Regions from separate parts of the Halobacillus seohaensis genome, predicted to be linked through region 3. Evidence: riboswitches for the same ligand, from Rfam matches in the RefSeq annotation. Region 3 holds a riboswitch; each other region holds the start of a gene.

Region 1 (4,931 bases), on a different contig from region 3:
AATCTTTCCTTGTAAGGCGAATGTACAAAGAGCATTGTTAATCTCTTCTTGGGATAGCGAAGGATGATCAGGACTTTTACCACAGTAAATGAGTTCAGCTTCTTCTTTCACTTCCTTTAGTAAATCTCTATTTATTAATCGATCGTATAAAATAACATCTGCTGCTTGGATAGCCTTCAGCCCTTTTACTGTAATTAAGTCTGGGTCACCGGGCCCTGCACCGACAATATACACTTTTTTCATGAGACAGTTCCCTCCTTTCTTTTCATCATTTAAGACTTCCACTTCGCCATCCCTCTATTATCTTATATCCATCCTTTATTCTCTAGTAAAGATATGAGTTGAGCTGCACAGTCTTCTTCACTAAACTCATGGGTTCTCAATACGATCTCAGGAGATTCAGGTACTTCATAAGGGGAGTCAATACCCGTAAAACCTTTTATTTCCCCGCTTCTAGCTTTTTCGTATAAGCCTTTTGGATCTCGGACTTCACATTCAGATAAAGGACAATCCACATGGACTTCGAGAAAATCTCCTTGTTCAAGAATATTCCTTACTTGATTACGATCTTCCTGATAAGGAGAAATAAAAGCGGTCAACACGATAGTGCCACTTTCTGCAAATAGCTTGGCAACCTCGCCAATTCTACGTATGTTCTCTTTTCGATCTTCCGCTTTGAATCCAAGGTCAGCATTCAATCCGTGACGAACGTTGTCTCCATCTAATAGATAAGAGTTTACCTTTTTTTCATAAAGATGTTTATTGACTAGATTGGCAATACTTGATTTACCAGATCCAGATAGTCCAGTCAGCCAAATCACTCCACTATGGTGTCCATTTTTAGTACGATAATCTTCGGTTAATACACTCGCATTATGCCAGACAATATTGGATTCCAACTACTTCACCCTTTTGTTATTGTGTCACCTTTAATCCATCTATTAAAACCTCTACAACTTCAGGACGGCTGAAAGTCTTAGGCGGCTTCTCGCCATTTCGCAGCAGTTCACGTACTTTCGTCCCTGATAAGATAACATGCTGATCATCATCATGAGGGCACGTTTTATGGGAAACCATCGCTTCACAAGACAAGCAATAAAAGCTGTGTTCAAAGAATAATGGCGTGATGCCTAATTCATCTTCTTCGTAGTTACTGAAAATTTTCTGTGCATCATAAGTGCCGTAATAATTTCCGACACCTGCATGGTCACGTCCGACAATAAAGTGAGAGCAACCAAAGTTTTTCCGTACAATGGCGTGGAAGATCGCTTCCCTCGGGCCTGCATAACGCATAGCCGCATTAAACACAGCAAGCACCACTCGATTAGCAGGATAATAATGTTCTAGTAAAACTTGGTAACTCTTCATTCGAACATCACTCGGAATATCATCACTCTTTGTTTCTCCTACTAAAGGATTAAGAAATAGTCCATCGACAATTTCTAAAGATGCCTTTTGAATATATTCGTGAGCTCGATGGACAGGGTTACGCGTTTGAAACCCGACCACTTTATTCCATCCGAGTTCCTGAAAATGCTTCCTCGATTCTGCAGGGTCCAAATAAAACTTATCCTCATGTTCTCGAACTGATTGGTTAAGCATTTGTATTTCTCCAGCTACGTAATAGTCCGGACGATTGAAAAGCTTTTTCACCCCTGGATGCGCTTCTTCTGTTGTTAAGTAAACTTCTCTTGCTTCTTTCTCTTTATCTGGTTGGTAGATCTCTTCGATTTCGATAACTCCATACACTGTATTACCTTGATAAAGCTCTGCAACATCACCTGGGTTTAAGCTCGACGCCTGCTCAGCATGAACAGGTAATGTAATAGGAATACTCCATGGCGTACCATCAGCTAATCGTAACGTATCAACGACTGATTGATAATCCTCTTTATTTAAGAAACCTTTAAGTGGACTGTACGCCCCATTCGCTATCAATTCTAAATCGCTCAAAGCCATAGCATCTAATTCAATACTATCTGTTGGTTTTGATGTAAACCCTTCTTGATTCCATTGATTGACTAGGTACCCGCCATGTGGCGTAATAAGTGACATATAACTCTCTCCTTCATTTAGTTTTATAGTATAATCCATTCCATCCCTATTCTTAATTTCCTGAAGTGTGTAGCCCACATTCCGTTTTAGTTGACCCCTTCCATCTACCTGAACGATCGTCATCTTGTTCATTCACAGCAGACGTGCAGGGCATACAACCAATACTAGGATAACCTTGATCATGTAAGACATTGTAATCCAAGTCGTTTAGTCGGATATAATCCCAAACATCATCCCAGGTCCAGTAAATAAGGGGACATACCTTAATTGATTCAAATCGTTCATCCTTATTCACAAAGTTCGTATGGCTTCTACTAGGAGACTGTTCTCTTCTCAATCCTGAAATCCAGGCTGTCGCTCCAGAAAGAGCATCCTCAAGCGGTTTGATTTTTCGAATGTAACAACATTGATTGGGCTGTCTTTTCCAAAGAGCAGAACCGTACTGACTTGACTGCTCATCTAGTGTTAAATCCGGCTTTTTTAAATGAATGTTAAGCTCAGGGTATCTTTTTTTTACTTTATCAATAAGTTCGTAAGTTTCTTGAAAATGGACATCCGTATCAAGAAAAACAATTTCCGCATCTTTCTTTACTTTGGAAATCAAATCAATTAATACAATTCCTTCCGCTCCAAAACTGCAAGCATATACAATTGACTCTCCATATGATTCATAAGCCCACTGCAAAACCTCAGCAGCACCTTTTGTATCATCAGTTGGTTGCCATCCTTCAAATGGGTCACTAGAGAAACGGTCATAATAAATAATATTGTTTCCCATAATTACCTCCCTCTAAGCCAAATTAAAAAACCTCGCTTCTTTTAGTAAAAATAAGAAGAGAGGTTTACGATGCATTCAGTAAGTTCCAATCTTCTTATCTATCGAGCGCCTGAAAAGCACTGCTGGAATTGGCACAGTGTTTAATGATTTGCTCATTAAATCCGTTGCCGAGGTTTCAAAGGGCCAGTCCCTCCACCTCTCACGATAAGAAAAGTCGTATGAAATTATTGATATTTAATGATTGCTACATATAATATGCTTATTCACAATAAATGTCAATAGATCATGAGAAAATTACAACCATTCTGTTTTTTAAAACCAAGTAAATTACTATGTTTATTAGTATATCGTAATACAAGTAAAAAATAAATACATTTATGAATGGACTTTTCAAAAAAATTTATTATCCATTCCCAAGCTAGGCTTTAGATAACCTAAAAAGGTTGCTTTCATCTTACTCAGCTGTCAAACTTAAGAAGTTACAAATTTTGATCGAAAAGAAGGCGTAGGTGACTATCATGATTGAAGTAAGACTGTCCACACTCACTGATGAAGAGTTCGGAAGAGGAGTGTTCGCAACACGCAATATAAGCAAAAATGAGCTAATCCATGAAGCTCCAGTCCTTCCCTATCCTAATGATCAGCATCAATTTATAGAGCAAACTCGGCTTGCGGATTATGCGTTTGAGTACGGAGAAAATCACACTGCTTTTCTTTTAGGATATGGTATGATGTTTAACCATTCGTATGAGCCTAATGCAAATTATGAAATTAACTTTGAGAAAGACACGTTTGACTTTTATGCTTATAACGATATAAAAGCAGGTGAAGAAGTCCTCATTAATTATAACGGCTTTGTTGATGACGAAGACCCATTATGGTTTAACGAAGAAGAAGAACAATAATTCATTTTGTTATGTAAGCACCCAATTAGTTTGGGTGCTTTTTTTATTAAGCTATGTTAAACGTCTACCATCGGGCAATATGTTGAATAAAGAGTTAAAAAATGGTTCCGTTAGTAAAGACAGAGGAATGGAACCACTTTAAGTTTAGAAAACAAGTCTGCTACGTTTCGGTTAAATAGTATAAATTCTTAAAGAAATATCACTCGCATATATAGTGGTTGGTTGAGTTAATTTTCTTATTAAATTCACTTTTTCAGTGGCCTCAGCTCTAGTAGGAGACTTACCGTCCTCCCCTCAGAAAACATGCCTGAGCCCTTTCTCTGTATCTAACGACAGAACCATTAAGTTAAGAAGCGAATCCCCCCCCCCTAAATTATTGCTTTTAAATCACGAGTTTCTTAGAAATGACCATCGTAAATCCTGGGTAACCTTCATTGGCAATTTCACTGCATTTCTCTCGATAAGCTCCCACTCCTCCAAGATAAATCAAGAATCCCCGTGGTTTTCCTTCAATATTTGCACCTGTATACCATGACTCAGTTTTTGTGAAGAGCGTAGCTTCGGCCACCTCTCTACAATGTGTACTCCATGCATTCTCAGCTTCTGGAGTTGCCTCGATATAATCTATATTATGTTCACAAAGATAATCAATACAGTCAGCAATCCATTCCACATGCTGTTCAATAGAAACAGGCATATTACTTAGCACGGAAGGACTTTCTGGTCCAGTAATCATAAACATATTAGGGAAACCTGCATTGGTCAAACCAAGGTAAGTTTTTGTCTGTGCTCCACCACCCCATTTCTCTTTTAAAGAAACCCCTTCTCTACCACGAATATCAATCTTTAACAGTGGACCTGTCATCGCATCATAACCTGTCGCAAAGATAAGTGTGTCCAGCTCATACTCTTCTTCCGTCGTTTGAACACCCTTCTCTGTTATTCTATGAATCGGAGTGTTTTTCAGATCAATGAGCGATACGTTTGTTCTATTAAATGTTTCAAAATAATTTGTATCCAATACTGGACGTTTCGTTCCATAATAATAGGATGGCATTAATTTCTCAGCAATCTTTTGGTCATGGACAGTTTCACGAATCTTTGAACGAACGAATTCAGCTAATGTTTCGTTGGCATCCTCGTTAATCGTGATATCATTATATGTGTTTTGCATATAAAAGCCGCCTTTTTCC
Region 2 (4,931 bases), on a different contig from region 3:
CTGTAGGATTTTGAAACACTTCAAGTTTTTTTGTCGCATTATCTTCTTCTCCCATACTCCACTGAACAGCTAGGGTGAATCCTATAAGAATGACTGCTATTACCATCCACTTCACTTTCTTCATCTATAAGCGTCCCTTCTGAAAAAGATGAATTACTATGGTTAATGATAGCAGATTTTTGTTATTTTTAAAAAATTAAAACGCACAATCCCACTCTGGAGATTGTGCGTTTTATTGAGAGTCTCTATCTGAATAGTGACCTAAAATAGCATCAGACTCTTTCTCTTTATCTGGGTCCTTCTCTTGCTCAACATTAGTAAATGCTTTATTTACTTCAGAAGAGTGTGAGAAAAACTCGGCCGTTTGATTAGATGTGTCGGTTTTATTATGATTAGATTTTTTCTTCCTCATTTTATCTACCTCCTCAACTTTTAGTTTACCGTAAGATCAATTTTTTAAACGAGATTTTTATTAATTTCCTCGATTATTGTCGTTCTATGATAGACTAAGTATAATACTAAATTCGATGAGGAGAAATGAGTGAACGTATGGGAGAAATGCTGAAGATATTTAGCGATTGGTTGACGCCTATAGGGGAAAAAGACAGAGATGAAGTACATCGTGACGGAGATTGGCATGAGAGTTTTCATTGTTGGTTTTATAAACATAAAGAAAATCGAACGGCTATTTATTTTCAAAAGCGCTCAGGTATTAAAAAGGATTTCCCTTATCTTTACGATATAACGGCTGCGGGGCATATTGGCCTCTATGAAAGTCGCATTGAAGGCGGATTGAGGGAAATTGAGGAAGAGTTGGGACTTAAGCTTAGGGAGGAGAATATTATCTACTCTGGCTTTCATAAAGAACAACTAAAGATGAAGACTCTAAATGACAAAGAAATTTGCCATATTTACTTATACCCTTATAATAACGAATTAGAGTTTGCGATTAACGAAGAAGTGACGGACGTAGTAGAAATCGACTTAGAAGATTTCTTAAGTATGATATCGAAAAATCGTCAACACCTAATAGCGACCTCGGTATTAAGCGGGGATGAAATTACTTTATTACGCCATCACTTCTGTCCTCATGACTTTAATTATTACCAGCATGTTGTACAAGCGATTTTGAATGAGAGAGAATTATAATTCTTTGACAATAAGGGAGAATGTTATTATATACTATGAGGAATTAGAGTCTAAAAGGAGAGATCTCGATGTCAAAACGATCATTTAGTACACGTGTTGTACATAATAAGTTAAATCAAGATACAGCATTAAATAGCAAAGCTACTCCAATTTATCAAACATCTGCTTTCACCTTTCGTGATTTGGATCACTTGGAAAGCTATTATGCAGGAGAGGTGCCGTATTCCTATACGAGAGAGAATAACCCGAACACAGATGAATTAGGACAGACGGTTGCTAATTTGGAGGGTGCACCTTCAGGGGTAGCAGCTTCATCTGGCATTTCAGCAATTATGGCTGGAATTCTTTCGGTTGTTGAAGCAGGAGATCATATATTAGCTGCTGAAGACTTGTATGGTGGAACACATCAATTGATTACTAAGCAATTAGCGAGTTTTGGTATTGAATATACAATGGTTTCTTTTGCTGATGAACAGTCCATAGAAGCTGCAATTCGTCCGAATACGAAGTTGTTGTACACAGAATCCATTTCCAATCCTTTTCTACGAGTAGAAAATATTGAAAATCTTGTTAAATTGGGCAAACAACACGATTTGAGGACAATGGTGGATAATACATTTGCTACACCTTACTTACTACAGCCTTATACAAAGGGAATAGACATTGTGGCTCATAGCGCGACAAAGTATATCGGTGGCCATAGTGATGTTACTTCTGGCGTAGTAGTAGGGCATGAAGAACTGATTACAAAAGCAAAGCAGAGAATTATTGGTTTAGGCACAAACTTAAGTCCTTTTGAGGCATGGCTTACGCAGCGCGGCTCAAAAACTCTTGCATTACGAGTGAAACAGCAATCACATAACGCAGACCAGGTAGCTCAAATGTTAAACGAAGACGATGGAGTGGAACGCGTCTATTATCCGGAATATGTCTCTGAACGAGGAAAAGGAGCCATTGTAACGATTGAGTTAGCTGAAAAGGTTGATGTAGAAGCGTTTTTCAAATCATTAGGATGGATTAAGCTAGCACCGACGTTAGCAGGAGTTGAAACAACCGTATCCTATCCTGTACGTACTTCTCATCGGGCTTTAACTGTGGAAGAACGAAATAAAATTGGAATCAATGATTATGTGATTCGACTGTCTATTGGAATTGAAGAAGCGGAAGATATTGCTGCCCAGTTCAAGCAGGCAATCCATCAATCTATTAAATAAATATTCAAAAAATTATTGACTATAGTTAGTAAAGTGCCTATAATTGATAAGCATAGACAATTTAAATAATGCAAACTCTTATTAAGAGCGGCAGAGGGAATAGGCCCTGTGATGCCCGGCAACCTACAAATATTCAGTTTGAGAAGGTGCCAAATCCTACAGATCATTGATCTGAGAGATAAGAGGAGGACCCGTTTATAACAAACCCCTCTTCTTATCGAAGAGGGGTTTTTTGCATCTTTTTATCTCAGATTTGAAAAGTGAGGAATAAGTTTATTCAACAATCGGCCAATAACACGCTTGGGATAGCTGGCCGTTCCGTCACCAACACGAAAGGAAGGTGGTCGGGGAAATAGCTCGCTTTTCGGACCACCTTTCTTTAAATGCAGTAACCGAATCGTCTTCCCGCAATCGGAAGCTTTAACGGACTAAGATAAGCAACTTGCCTAATAAAGAAATCAATAGTTTTTGTAACAAAAATCAAGAACTAGATTTAAAACAGCCTAAAAGTAAACAATAAATTTTATTTATTCTAAGGGAGGATTTTATTATGACAAATTCATTTGAAAGCTATGATTTAGATACAATTTCTTTACACGGTGGACAGTCACCAGATCCGACGACAGGTTCTCGAGCCGTTCCAATCTATCAAACGACATCTTATGTTTTCCATGACACAGATCATGCACAAAGCCTATTTGCTCTAGATGAGCCTGGGAATATTTATTCACGAATTGGTAATCCAACGGTAGATGTTTTTGAAAAGAGAATGGCCTTACTTGAAAATGGGGTAGCTTCTGTGGCTACAGCTTCTGGAATGTCAGCTATTTCTCTATCCATTTTGAATATTGCTGGAGCAGGAGATGAGATTGTTGCTGCAGCAAACTTATATGGTGGTACTTATAACTTATTTGCTAATACTTTGCCGCGATATGGTATTAACGTAGTATTTGTTGATCCAGAAGATCCTGAAAACTTCCGAAAAGCGATTACTGATAAAACAAAAGCGGTTTTTGCTGAAACGATTGGAAATCCCAGCTTGCATGTACTAGATTTTGAGAAAGTATCCGGAATTGCTCATGATAATGGGGTTCCACTTATCGTTGATAATACATTCGCTACTCCTTACTCTTGTAAACCAATTGAATGGGGTGCAGATATTGTTGTTCACTCGGCGACGAAGTGGATAGGAGGTCATGGTACAACGATTGGTGGAGTTGTTGTTGACGGTGGCCGTTTTGACTGGACTAACGGTAAGTTCCCTGTCTTCACAGAGCCAGATCCAAGTTACAATGGCATTAAATATGCGGCTGATTTTGGAACATTAGCCTTTATTACAAAGCTGCGTGTTCAACTGCTTAGAGACATTGGGGCATGCTTAAGTCCGCAAAGTGCTTTTCAACTTATTCAAGGTCTAGAAACGTTACATCTACGTGTTGAGCGTCACAATGATAATGCTCTTGAATTAGCAGAATACTTGAAAGGACATCCAGATGTAGAGTGGGTCTCTTATCCAGGTTTAACAGAGCATCCAGCACATGACCTTGCCGGCAAGTACTTAGAAGGTGGATATGGTTCCATTGTGAACTTTGGAATTAAAGGTGGTCGTGATGCTGGCCGTGAAGTAATTAACAATATTTCACTATGGTCTCACGTTGCAAACGTAGGAGATGCGAAATCACTAATTATTCACCCAGCATCAACAACTCACCAACAGTTATCAGCAGAAGACTTAGTTGCAAGTGGGGTAACAGAAGAGCTAATTCGTTTATCTGTAGGTATTGAATCAGTGAAAGATTTAATTAATGACTTAAATCGCGCTATTGGTAAAGCTACTGGTCGCGAAGTAGCTTCTACGATTACAGAAAATGATGAAGGTGTTATTAAGTGGGCTTTAAGTTCAGCTCAAGTGAAGGAAGAAGTAGATGGTAAGGAAGTGACTCGACCGAAGAGGCTGGCTGTGGTTGGCTTAAGTGGAAAACCATCCCGTCCAAGTCACCGTTTAGCGCGTAAGATGCAGCGTTTAGGTTATCAAATTGTTCCTGTCAATCCTCGAGAAGATGAAGTGTTAGGTGAGAAAGCCTATCCAGACTTAAGTTCTATTCCGTTTAAAATAGATGTGGCACAAATTTTCCGCAGCCCTGAAGCCGCGGTGGAAATTGCGAAAGAGGCAGCTAATGTTCAGCCTGACGTTTTCTGGTTACAAGAAGGTGTTATTGCACCTGAGGCTGCGAAGATTGCCAGTGAGGCAGGACTTCAAGTTATTCACAATCGTTGCACGTACAAAGAAGCACAGCGGTTAAGAGGAACAATCGAAACTTATGCATGTGAAATTTAAATAGTTGGCATGATGTTTCAAGAACTAGGATTAATATTGTGATGGCACAGCGAAAAAACAGAAGCCTTTAAGCATCCTTTTTTAGCTGATCTTAAACAGAAGACTTTAAAGACAGATATTATGAAAGAGTAAGGAGGCTCATCGTATGACTACGAGAACCCTTCCACCTAAATGTGGAGCTTACAATGTAGCGGAAGAGTGGATGGAAGGCGAACCATTTAGTTGGGAAC
Region 3 (4,931 bases):
ATATTCTGAAATATCTAGATCTGTAGGAGTAATAAAACCTAGTCATTCTCACATTAACCAATACTTTATCTCCCGTAAAACGTGCTACAATACAAGCAGATTAATTACTTGGAAAGGAAGTTTTTCACCATGGAGACAACTAACAAATCCACACCCCTCTCTCCTTCTTTTGATCCTTGGGAGGCCTACATGGATGTGGATGAATTCGGAAAAATGACGTTATCTAATGTAGAGTTTACTACGACGTATTTATGCAATATGCGCTGTGCCCATTGCGCCGTAGGTTATACACTTCAAGATAAAGATCCCGATGCTTTACCAATCGATCTTATTTTACAAAGGTTAGATGAAATTGAACACCTGCGTACGATAAGTATCACAGGCGGCGAACCAATGCTGTCCAAAAAATCCGTCCAACAATATGTCCTTCCCCTTTTGAAATACGCACATGAACGTGGAGTAAGAACACAGATTAATTCAAATTTAACATTACCTTACTCCCGCTATGAGGCGATTATTCCTTACCTAGACGTCTTACATATTTCACACAATTGGGGCACTGTCGATGAATTTGCTGAAACAGGCTTCGCGTTAATGGATCGTAAGCTATCTTTTGAAAATAGGGCTAACTACTTTGATCGGATTGTGGAAAATAGTCAACGATTATCAAAAGAAGGTGTAATGGTTTCAGCTGAAACCATGCTCAATAAGCGTACCTTCCCTCATCTACTAGAAATTCACGATCACGTATTAGAGATGGGATGTGCCAGACATGAGATTCACCCTATGTATCCTGTAGATTTCGCGAGTAACCTAGAAACATTGAGTCTTGAAGAAATGCGTGAAGGAATTAATCAATTGGTAGATCACCGTGACCCAAACGTATGGATGTTATTTGGCACCTTACCGTTTTATCCATGTAACTCCGCGCAAGAGGATTTAAACATGCTGAAAAAGCTTGACCAAGCACCTAAAGTCACAGTACGAAATGATCCAGATGGACGTTCTCGCTTAAATGTCAATATCTTCTCAGGAGAGATCATCGTAACAGATTTTGGCGATGAACCTGGATTAGGAAACATACAAGACACCTCTTTACCAGATGCTTATGCACATTGGATGAACTCGAAAACAGCTGCAGCATTGAATTGTCATTGTCCCGCTGCTAAGTGCTTAGGACCTAATCTATTAGTGAAAAACACGTATTATAAAGATGTTGATTTTCAGAAGCAACAAGCAAAAATTAAATTGAACCGATAAATAAAAATGAGCCCTGATCCATTCGATCAGAGCTCATTTTTATTTTATTTAACCCCAAATTTCTTTTGCTACATTAACAACAAATTTCAACTTATCCCACTGTTGTTCTTCCGTCAGCTTATTACCATGGTGTGTGGAAGCAAACCCACATTGAGGACTTAAGCATAATTGGTCAAGTGGGACGTATTTTGATGCTTCCTTAATACGTGCCTTAATCGTTTCCTTGTCTTCTAATTCTCCAGTTTTAGAGGTGATAACACCCAGCACCACTTTAGCTCCGCCATTCGGAATATGTTCTAATGGTTTGAAACTTCCTGATCGCTCATCATCATACTCCAAAAAGAAACCATCCACTTTCTCTTTTGCTAATAACGTTGGTGCTATAAGTTCATAACTTCCTTCAAAGGCCCACGTGGATTGATAGTTACCACGACATAAGTGTGTAGTTACTACTAAATCTTCGGGTTTGTTTTCCAAAACACCGTTTATCACTCGTAATGATAAATCAATTAATACATCTCTTGAATAGTTTCCATCATTAAATGGAATTTGTGGCGAAGACAGCCCAGCAATATATACATCATCCAGCTGCAAATAACGTACGCCTGCATCATAAAATGATTGTATGGCATCTTGATACGCTTGAATAATATCATTCGCATATTCCTCAAGATCCGAGTAAACATTTTCGTTAAATATCCCGGCGTTAAAAAGCTGGTTGGGACTAGGTATGGTCTGTTTCGCAACAGCACGACCGTCTACAATTTTGTTCAAATCAATAAAATCCTTTATGAAAGGATGATCGGGGTTAAAGGATATTTTTCCTGTATTTCGAACATCATACTTTTCCGTCTCTATGCCTTCAAATTTATATCCTTGTTCAGGGACATACCCTTCAATTCCATTTAAGTGCTCCAAAAAGTCTAAGTGAAACCATGTTCGTCTGAATTCGCCATCAGTAACTACATCTAATCCAATTTCAATTTGCTTATCAACAATACGCTGTATTTCCTTTGTTTCCACCTCTCGTAATTCATCAGCCGAAATTTCTCCTTCTTTAAATTCTTTTCTGGCTTTGTGTAGATTGTCTGGTCGAAGTAGACTTCCAACGTGATCTGCTTTAAATGGTGCTTTGGTTAAGGTAATGGACATGTGAATTCCTTCTTTCCTTTTTATGTTTGGTTTTTTATTAAAAAAGACCTTAAATCAAGCAAAAAACCTCTTCTAAATTAAGAAGAGGTTTACGGAACATACCTATGTGTTCTGTTCTCTCTTCTTATCTCCCAAGCATTTAACATGCTTGCTGGAATTAGCACAACTCTTTTACAAAGTTTGTTGCCGAGGCTTCAAAGGGCCAGTCCCTCCACCTCTCTTGATAAGAAAAACAAGTTTTTAATTTTTAACTTTATATGAGCAAGGTTAAATTTTCAATAAATTAAGATTAATCTGATAAATTGTATAATAACAAATTTTGCATTGATATGTCAATTACCTATTGATTTTCTCTATAATATTAATCGAAGCTTATTAGTCTATCTCTTTAGTAAAAATAGAATGCTAAGGTACTAAATAATTAAGCAATGACTCTTCTTAAACTAAAATCGCGTCAATTTTTCTAAGTAAAATGCTTATACAATTTTCGAGTTTTCGCATCTATTATAAAAAGGAGGTGAGATTTAATGGCTATAATTAAACCCTTTCTCGATTCTGAGAGATTCGCTTCAACTATAGGAGATGGAACCATCGCTGTAGATGACCTTACTTTTGTTTTTGCTGATACTACTCCAGACACTGGATTAACAGCCTTCCCAACTTCTTATGTATCCTATAACCTTTATTTAAATGGGATCCCTCAACTAGATGGAGATTCGACTTTCGATGGTACGACTCTAACTATTCTTGATGGAGCCTCCCAAAATGCTGGTGTTCCGGTCATGATAGAATTTACTGTAAACTAAAAATGAATTCTAGTTAAAAAGGCAGCAGAGAATCTCCTACAATTAAAGTAGGAGGTTTTCACCATTCTTTTTTTCAATTAGTTAAAGAAAGGGAACGGGGGTGAGTAAAAAATGGTTTTAAAAGCAGAAACACTTGAATATATAACAATTTCTGACGGAGTTAAAAAGACTTATACAAATCAGGATGAATTAGAGGGATATGGTAGTGTAGGAATCTTAGATCCAGCTTGCGTTTCTTATATAAACCTCTATATAAATGGAATGTTACAACCTTCTACGGTTTATTATGTAGAAGAAGGAGCTCTCGTTTTATTGGTAGAAGATGCTCCCCAAAAAGGTGTACCTCTTATTCTTCAGTTCATTAAAATTTATAACCAAACAAAAACACCTACCATAAATTGTCCCAATGAAGTTGTCATAGAGGTAGAACCTTGGGAAACAGGCGCTTTTGTGAACTACCCAGATCCTACCGTTGCAGATAACTGTTCTGATGTTATTTTTTCCTGCACTCCGGCATCTGGGACATTTTTCAACTTAGGAACTACGAAAGTGACATGTACGGCTACAGATATTGACAAAAGTGTGAATACATGTTGCTTTAATGTTCGCGTAATTGTCCGAAGTCAGAGTACATTATTACTAGATATGCTCCTTTTTAAAGATATTCAAGTACAATCTGCAGAAACGTTAAAAATACAGGGTGATTTACAGGAACCAAGAAACTCGTTAAGAAATCGACAACAAAATAGAAATACCTTGAATTATCCTCATTGTATAAAGGCACATACCATCCATGATTGGGTAGTTTTTGATACCGACCATCAGCAAACGGTTTCAATTCCAGAAGAATGTAATATGAAAATCATTAATTGTCGTAATACAGGTGAAGATTTAAGCATTAGTTGTGAGGCGATACCAAATACTAGTAAATTCACTATATTAGATAACACAAAACCAATGCCTGGAATGCCTGAAACAAGCATTGTTTCGATTTGTTTCACTATACTTATACGCATTCAATATTACTGTAACGGTTCCCCACTCTGTAACTTTGACGTAACAGTAACAACTACCGATGAAGTTGTTCTTTGCTATCCTAAATATACTTCTGTCGTAGCTACTGTTAAAGATGTGAACTGTACGATTTCAGAAATAAGTCACTGAAAGTCTGGTAATTATACATGAACGGGGGAGTGACGTTTTTTTCCATTGTGATATATACCCTATCTCCATTAACTGTGTGAAACCCCTAACTTAATACTATTATATGTTTTATTATTGCTTACCTATCAGCAGTGGTTATATTAGATCACATAGGATTTGTTAAATGTTGTTGACTTTTTTAAATAATATGAGGAACCTTCTTATTATAAAAGTATCGCTATCAATAAATATATTTTCCGAGGCTCAACCTTTCGTCCGCGGGAAGCGAATCATTCCCCTGATCCCCTTTCTCTGTTTCTAAAACAACGCGATGACGCTGTTGATAACAGGCCAATTACATAAAAAGAGTACAAGGTATTTATCTTGATATCGTGTTTTGATCAACCCTCCAATCAAACTGGTCGCTAATTAACCACTCGGAAAGAGCCTCTATATCCTTTGAGAACACACGATCTTCTGTAATACTAGGTACCACTTCTCTTCCTTTTGAATAAAGTTTTTGAATCGATGAAGAGGCTAATACCTTTCCACGAAATTCGAGAGCCTGCA

What was found. Region 3 has a riboswitch for S-adenosylmethionine ahead of ACFQIC_RS15245 (5-methyltetrahydropteroyltriglutamate--homocysteine S-methyltransferase). Riboswitches for the same ligand answer to the same signal wherever they lie in the genome.
Region 1: another riboswitch for S-adenosylmethionine. It lies ahead of ACFQIC_RS12080 (phosphoadenylyl-sulfate reductase); the one in region 3 lies ahead of ACFQIC_RS15245 (5-methyltetrahydropteroyltriglutamate--homocysteine S-methyltransferase).
Region 2: another riboswitch for S-adenosylmethionine. It lies ahead of ACFQIC_RS13515 (PLP-dependent aspartate aminotransferase family protein); the one in region 3 lies ahead of ACFQIC_RS15245 (5-methyltetrahydropteroyltriglutamate--homocysteine S-methyltransferase).

Annotation. Positions count from the first base shown of each region.
Region 1 is NZ_JBHSZV010000030.1:21,672-26,602, reverse strand. Features, by position in the region: gene cobA (uroporphyrinogen-III C-methyltransferase) at 1-243, opposite strand, end outside; gene cysC (adenylyl-sulfate kinase) at 306-899, opposite strand; gene sat (sulfate adenylyltransferase) at 916-2,055, opposite strand; gene ACFQIC_RS12080 (phosphoadenylyl-sulfate reductase) at 2,108-2,833, opposite strand; SAM riboswitch class I at 2,925-3,044, opposite strand; gene ACFQIC_RS12075 (SET domain-containing protein) at 3,352-3,738, shown strand; gene ACFQIC_RS12070 (flavin-containing monooxygenase) at 4,121-4,931, opposite strand, start outside.
Region 2 is NZ_JBHSZV010000034.1:2,707-7,637, reverse strand. Features, by position in the region: gene ACFQIC_RS13535 (hypothetical protein) at 1-124, opposite strand, end outside; gene ACFQIC_RS13530 (hypothetical protein) at 233-412, opposite strand; gene ACFQIC_RS13525 (NUDIX hydrolase) at 538-1,149, shown strand; gene ACFQIC_RS13520 (trans-sulfuration enzyme family protein) at 1,218-2,363, shown strand; SAM riboswitch class I at 2,439-2,548, shown strand; gene ACFQIC_RS13515 (PLP-dependent aspartate aminotransferase family protein) at 2,914-4,701, shown strand; gene acsA (acetate--CoA ligase) at 4,847-4,931, shown strand, end outside.
Region 3 is NZ_JBHSZV010000040.1:9,756-14,686, forward strand. Features, by position in the region: gene yfkAB (radical SAM/CxCxxxxC motif protein YfkAB) at 130-1,260, shown strand; gene ACFQIC_RS15245 (5-methyltetrahydropteroyltriglutamate--homocysteine S-methyltransferase) at 1,309-2,412, opposite strand; SAM riboswitch class I at 2,534-2,642, opposite strand; gene ACFQIC_RS15250 (DUF4183 domain-containing protein) at 2,940-3,218, shown strand; gene ACFQIC_RS15255 (DUF4183 domain-containing protein) at 3,330-4,382, shown strand; gene hutH (histidine ammonia-lyase) at 4,741-4,931, opposite strand, start outside.